DNA from 2 places in the Caballeronia sp. HLA56 genome. Region 2 is predicted to be linked to the other one. Evidence: predicted binding sites of a transcription regulator. Region 2 holds the regulator's gene; the other holds the start of a gene.
The links. Region 2 encodes LexA, which represses DNA repair genes until DNA is damaged. Its sites were predicted from a motif close to ACTGTATNNNNATACAGT; they were not measured.
Positions count from the first base shown of each region.

Region 1: a site for LexA is predicted at 2,043-2,060, ahead of recA (recombinase RecA). Genes of this name have one in related genera too.

Region 1 covers NZ_BAAHOB010000005.1:3,069,663-3,073,077, forward strand. The annotation lists gene recX (recombination regulator RecX) at 1-527, opposite strand, end outside; gene recA (recombinase RecA) at 885-1,952, opposite strand; gene ACYQ47_RS33825 (response regulator) at 2,211-2,951, shown strand; gene ACYQ47_RS33830 (sensor histidine kinase) at 2,958-3,415, shown strand, end outside.
Region 2 covers NZ_BAAHOB010000005.1:1,889,549-1,892,963, reverse strand. The annotation lists gene ACYQ47_RS28435 (sulfate ABC transporter substrate-binding protein) at 94-1,128, opposite strand; gene lexA (transcriptional repressor LexA) at 1,398-2,075, shown strand; gene ACYQ47_RS28425 (hypothetical protein) at 2,243-2,569, shown strand; gene ACYQ47_RS28420 (DUF2939 domain-containing protein) at 2,728-3,345, shown strand.

The sequences.
Region 1 (3,415 bases), 1.2 Mb from region 2:
AATTCGTGGATGATCCGGCTGCCGCCCATGCGCGCCGCTCTTCGATGCACGACGCTTTCGACAAAGCGCTCGTTCGAGAGCCAGCCGTCACGTTCGAGGCTATCGAGCAGTGTTTCGAGCGAATCGGCTTCTTCGACGTAGGGACGCAACTTGCGCGATAACTCCGCGCGGCTATATTCCCGACGAGACAGGTAAGCAAGCGCGCGTCCTTTAAGCGAACGTTGCGGACGCTTGGAATCTTTGACTTCGGCAGCGGAAGTTTTGCGAGCGCGTTGACTTGAACGGCTGTAGACCGATTCGGATGCTGTGTTGACGCCTGCATCCGGCGTGCACTGCTCGAAGGGCTCGAAAGGATCGGCGTCTTCGAAGGCGTCGATTGCAGATGATTGGTTTGGATTGGCAATCCGGCTTGCCAAGGGTGACGCGTTCTGCGCACGGTTGGTCGCCAGAGTCGGCCTTTCCACTGCCGGCTTGGAGGTTGCGTTTCTCGACGGTGCGTTGCCCTCACGAATGGACGCTGCCTGCATCAGCAACGCGCGGGCTTGCTCCAGACGCGCCCGGCGATCTTCGGACGACGGTGTCTCACTTTCCCGGACAGCAGCAGCATCAACATCGGCCGCCCTTGCGTCCAACTCAGCAGCATCACGCGCATTCACCGGCAACTCTCGCCGCCAGCCACCACGCAACGCCTTCGTCGAATCGCGCGACTGAGTGTCACGCGACTGAGGATCACTCGCGCCGTTCGGATCATCAGAACCAGCAGACCGCCCGAACCTTCCGTCCGTTCTGCCAGCCTTCGATCCGAACCGGCGTTTCAACATCGTCAGTGACCAAGTGAGTATCTAAAGGACGAGACGACGACTACGTGACGATAAAGCGACAACTCACTCGTCCGCCACCGTGGCGCCCGGCGCCACGGCGTCAGCCATTGCCGCCACGCCGAGCGACTCGCGGATCTTGTTCTCGATCTCGCGGGCGATGTCCGGGTTCTCGCGCAGGAATTCGCGCGCGTTGTCCTTGCCCTGACCAATACGCTCGCCGTTATAGCTGTACCAGGCGCCCGCCTTGTCTACCAGCTTGGCCTGCACGCCCAGGTCGATGATCTCGCCCTGACGCGAAATGCCTTCGCCATAAAGGATGTCGAAAATGGCTTCGCGGAACGGCGGCGAGACCTTGTTCTTCACGACCTTCACGCGCGTTTCGTTGCCGATGACTTCGTCGTTCTTCTTGATGGAACCAATACGGCGAATGTCCAGGCGCACCGACGAATAGAACTTCAGCGCGTTGCCGCCCGTGGTGGTTTCCGGGTTGCCGAACATCACGCCGATCTTCATGCGGATCTGGTTGATGAAGATGACGAGGCAGTTCGTACGCTTGATGGTGCCAGTTAGCTTGCGCAGCGCTTGCGACATCAGGCGCGCTTGCAAACCAGGCAGCGAGTCGCCCATTTCGCCTTCGATTTCCGCCTTCGGCACGAGCGCCGCGACGGAGTCGATGACGATCATGTCGATGGAGCCGGAGCGCACCAGCGCATCTGCGATTTCCAGTGCCTGCTCGCCCGTGTCCGGTTGCGAGATCAGCAGTTCCTGCGCATTCACGCCGAGCTTCTGCGCGTATTGCACGTCGAGCGCGTGTTCTGCGTCGATAAACGCCGCCGTGCCGCCGACCTTTTGCATCTCGGCGATCACCTGCAGCGTGAGCGTGGTTTTGCCCGACGACTCAGGCCCGTAGATTTCCACGACACGGCCGCGCGGCAAGCCGCCGACGCCAAGCGCGATATCCAGACCGAGCGACCCTGTCGAGACCACCTGAATGTCTTCCACCACCTCGCCTGCGCCGAGCCGCATGATCGACCCTTTGCCGAATTGCTTTTCGATCTGCGCGAGCGCGGCGGCCAATGCCTTGCCCTTCTCCGCAGTCATGCCAGCCGGGCCTTTCTTGCTTTCTTCCATGAATCGTCCTTTGCTATGATGAACGGCGTCTGAGGCGGGTGCCGGCAAGCTCGAAACGAACTCGAGCCCGTCTGTAGCACTCCCGCAGACACTGTATAAAAAAACAGTAGTTTTTGCAAGCCCGATCGCGCGACGCAGTCTTTTTTCCACGCCGCGCGCACCGCGCAAAAACCGCAAAACACCTGGAGACCGCCGCGCCGGGCGAAATGCGGTGTCGGCAATGACTGCGCTTTGCCGCGCACGAAGGCGCACAACACGATGCGAATCCTCATTGCCGAAGACGACAGCATACTCGCGGACGGTCTCATTCGATCACTCCGCCAATCGGGATACGCCGTCGACCATGTGAAGCATGGCGTCGAGGCAGATACCGCCCTTTCGCTGCAAACTTTCGACCTCCTGATTCTCGATCTCGGCCTGCCGCTCATGCCCGGTCTGGAGGTGCTGCGCCGCCTGCGCGCACGCAATTCGCAGATGCCGGTTTTGATCCTGACGGCGGCCGACAGTGTCGACGAACGCGTGAAGGGACTCGACCTCGGCGCCGATGACTATATGGCCAAGCCCTTCGCGCTCAACGAGCTCGAAGCGCGCGTTCGAGCGTTGACGCGACGCGGCGCGGGTGGCGGTCCGACTGTCGTGAAGCATGGTTCGCTGGCGTTCGACCAGGTCGGACGCGTCGCGCATATCGGCGAGCAAGTCGTAGACCTGTCCGCGCGCGAACTCGGCGTGCTCGAAGTGCTGCTCCAGCGCATCGGGCGGCTCGTGTCGAAGGAACAGCTCGTGAATCATCTATGCGAGTGGGGTGAAGAAGTAAGCAACAACGCAATCGAGGTGTACGTGCACCGCTTGCGCAAAAAAATCGAAGCGAGCGGCGCGCGCATCATCACGGTGCGCGGGCTCGGCTACACGCTGGAAAAAGCCGGCGCCATTGTCGACAACGGCGCCGTTGCCCAACCCGCGGCGAGCGATTCCCTGCCCGCCAGCCCTCAATACAAGTAGCCGCGCATGGCGTCGCCCGTTTCCACCGAACCAAGCGAAGCCCGGCACGGACACGACCACGCCGCCACCGAAAGCGACACCGACGCCAAGCGCGACGCGCGCTACGCCAACCCGTTCGCGCCTCCCGACGAACTCGAACCCGACAACGAAACGCATCCGCGCTCGCTCTTCGGCGAGATTCTCGACTGGATGCTTGCGCCGCTTCTGCTGCTCTGGCCGATGAGCATCGCGGTGACGTATCTGGTCGCGAAGTCGATTGCCAACGGTCCGTTCGACCGCGCGCTCGAAGCCGACGTCTACATGCTCGCGCGCCAAATCCAGCCGGTGAACGGCGTCGCCGAACTGCGTCTACCCGATGTCACGCGCGATTTCCTGCGCGCCGACAACGTCGACAGCGTGTTCTTTCAAGTGCTCGGCACGCGCGGCGAACTGGTCGGCGGCGACCGTGACATGCCCTTGCCGCA
Region 2 (3,415 bases):
GCGCACTGTTTTTTAGTCTCGTCATGCGCGGCCGTCTTTGCGGCCGCTTTCATTGCGACTCGAGCGCCTCGCGGCGCCCGGTCTCTTGTCTGCTTACTGCGGCTGATAGATCGAATCGAACACGCCGCCGTCCGCGAAGTGCGTCTTCTGCGCTTTGGTCCAGCCACCGAAGGTGTCGTCGATGGTGTAGAGCTTGAGCTTGGGGAACTGCTTGGTCAGCTCGGTGGGCACCTTGTCCGAACGCGGACGATAGAAATTGCGCGCCGCGATCTGCTGGCCTTCGTCGCTATACAGATACTTCAGATACGCTTCGGCCAGCTTGCGCGTGCCGTGTTTGTCGACGACCTTGTCCACCACCGCCACCGGCGGCTCGGCCAGAATGCTCACCGAAGGAACCACGATCTGAAACTTCTCCGGACCGAATTCCTTGAGTGACAGGAACGCCTCGTTTTCCCATGCGATCAGCACGTCGCCCTGACCGCGCTGCACGAAGCTGGTGGTCGCGCCGCGTGCGCCGGAATCGAGCACGCCTGCGTTCTTGTAGAGCTTGGTCACGAACTCCTTCGCGGTCTCTTCGTTGCCGCCGGGCTTGTGTTGCGCATACGCCCACGCCGCCAGATAGTTCCAGCGCGCGCCGCCCGAGGTCTTCGGGTTCGGCGTGACGATCGACACGCCCGGCTTGGTGAGATCGTCCCAGTCCTTGATGCCCTTCGGGTTGCCCTTGCGCACTAGAAACACAATGGTCGACGTGTACGGCGATGCATTGTCCGGCAGACGCTTCTGCCAGTCCGTCCCGACGATGCCCTTGGAGGCGAGCGCGTCGATGTCGTAAGCAAGCGCAAGCGTCACGACGTCTGCCTGAAGCCCGTCTAGAACCGCGCGCGCCTGGCCGCCGGAACCGCCATGAGATTGCTTGAAGGTGACCGTTTCGCCGGTGTCCGCCTTCCACTTCTTCGCAAAGGCCTGGTTGAAGTCCTGATACAACTCGCGCGTCGGATCGTACGAGACGTTCAGAAACGACGTGTCCGCGTGCGCGGTGGCCGAGATTCCGAAACTGGCCGCCGTGATCGCCAGCGCGGCAAAGATTTGTTTCGCGCCGCCCTTCAATCCAGCCCTGATGCTATGCATTCCCCGTTCTCCGTCTTATCGAATTGACGGAATCAGTCTAAAGGCGAGCTTATATGATTAGAAATAATTGTTTCTCACTTTTTTAGATGCAAAAGTGCTAAAGCGAGGTTTTTCGCAGTCCGAGGGACGAATAGCGACGGTTTGAGCGCGCTGCAGCCTTGTCAGTAAAGGATCTGGCGATGAACTTCAAGTAAAGCTTGAAAAGCGCGAAATACTGTATAAAAATACAGTCATCTGTCCATCCATACAGTGCGCCGAGGCTCCAGCAAGTGACCAAACCCTCAAAACTTACCGCGCGACAGCAGCAAGTGTTCGAGCTCATCCAGCGAGCCATCGACCGCACGGGCTTTCCGCCCACGCGTGCCGAGATCGCCGCCGAGCTTGGCTTCAGCTCCGCGAACTCCGCCGAGGAACATCTGCGGGCACTGGCGCGCAAGGGCGTGATCGAACTCGCGGCGGGTTCGTCGCGTGGCATCCGCCTGTTGGGAGGCTCCGCGCGCATCGACCGTTCGGACGACCTTCCGCATCAGTTCACCTTGCCGCATCAGAGCATCATGCAGTTGTCGCTTCCGCTGGTCGGGCGCGTTGCGGCGGGCAGTCCCATCCTTGCGCAGGAGCATATTTCGCAACACTACGCGTGCGACCCTGCGTTCTTTTCGGGCAAGCCTGACTATCTGCTGAAGGTGCGCGGCTTGTCCATGCGCGACGCGGGCATTCTCGACGGCGACCTGCTTGCCGTACAGAAGCGCAATGAAGCGAAAGACGGGCAGATCGTGGTCGCGCGTATTGGCGACGACGTCACGGTGAAGCGCTGGAAGCGCCGGCCAGATGGCGTGGAATTGGTCGCGGAGAATCCCGACTACGAAAACATCTTCGTGCGCTCCGGCAGCGGCGACTTCGCGCTGGAAGGAATCGCGGTCGGGCTCATCCGCTCCGGCGAGTTCTAACGTACGACTCGAGCGCGCGGCGCGTCAACACCGCCGCCCGCTTCGCCTCCTCGCCCTCGCGCGACGCGGCACGTTTCAAAAATTACAAGCATGACGGCCACCGCTCGCGGCGTGCCGCGGTGCGTCCTATCGTCTGTCGTCTGTCGTCCGCCGTCTGGAGAGTCATCATGGAACGTTTCGCCCGTTTGCTGCCCTTTCGTCAGTTTGGCCGTCTGCGTCATTTGCGCTCGCTGATCTCATGCGCCGTGGCGCGACCTGAAGCGGCGCCCGATCTCTTCGACGAGATGCCCGCGTTGCCGTCGCGTCAACCCGCCTTCGCCCGTGTGTCGCTCAATAGCGCGGTGCATGCGGAATCGGAACAGCGCGCGCCGGTGCGGGTGTATCGCAGTGAGTCGCGGGTAATCATGGTCGGCAATATCGGCGAGGTGTCGCGCATGATCGACCGGTGTATCGACGAGGAACGCGCCGGCGTTAGCAGCGGCATTCTGGCCTGAGCGCGGTCGAGCGTTTGCCGAGTGAATTTGAGTTATGTGCAATGCAGGCAGTCCGCAATCTATCGGCTGCAAGGAATGAAGCTCGGGATATATCCGGCGTGAACATGGTCAATCGTTCTTTCATGTCACCCATGTCACGCCAGGGGTCGTTCCTTCGCATGTCCCGCACTACGCGTTGTTTCGTCGCCGCGCTCGTCATTCTCTTCATCGTTGCAGGGTTAAGCCTTGTCTATGCGTCGCCCTATATCGCGCTGAACCGCGTCAAGCACGCGGCCGATGCGCGCGATGCACAGACCGTCAACGAATACGTCGACTTCCCTGCACTGCGTGAAAGTCTCAAAGAGCAAGTCGGCGCACTGCTGACGCGGCGCGTCGATATCCAGACGAGCGGCAATCCGCTCGCGATCATCGGTGCAATGATCGGCGCGGCGCTCGTAGGGCCGCTGGTGGATTCCTACGCTACGCCCGAAGGCGTCGCCGCGATTTTGAATGGCATTCCGCCGCGGGGAGATCTAGGCGAGCATCCACCCGATGTCGTGCCACCGGTTCGAGACGGTCAGGCGGCGGCGAGTTCACCGCCGTCGGAAGCGGCATCGGGCATGGTTGCGACTCAAGAACCGCCGCGACAACCACCGCAGACCACGGCCGGATATCGCAGCTTCGATACGTTCGTGGTGACCTACCAGCACGGTGCCGGCGATGCGCGGTACTCCGCGATCTTTCATCGGTACGGGTTGATAACGTGGAAGCTGGTCGCGGTTGATTTGAACGGGTGAGTTCGTTGTTGGACAACCATTAAAGTGCCGGTAAGCGCTTCATGGCATTTTTTGCGGCGTTAAGCGTGCG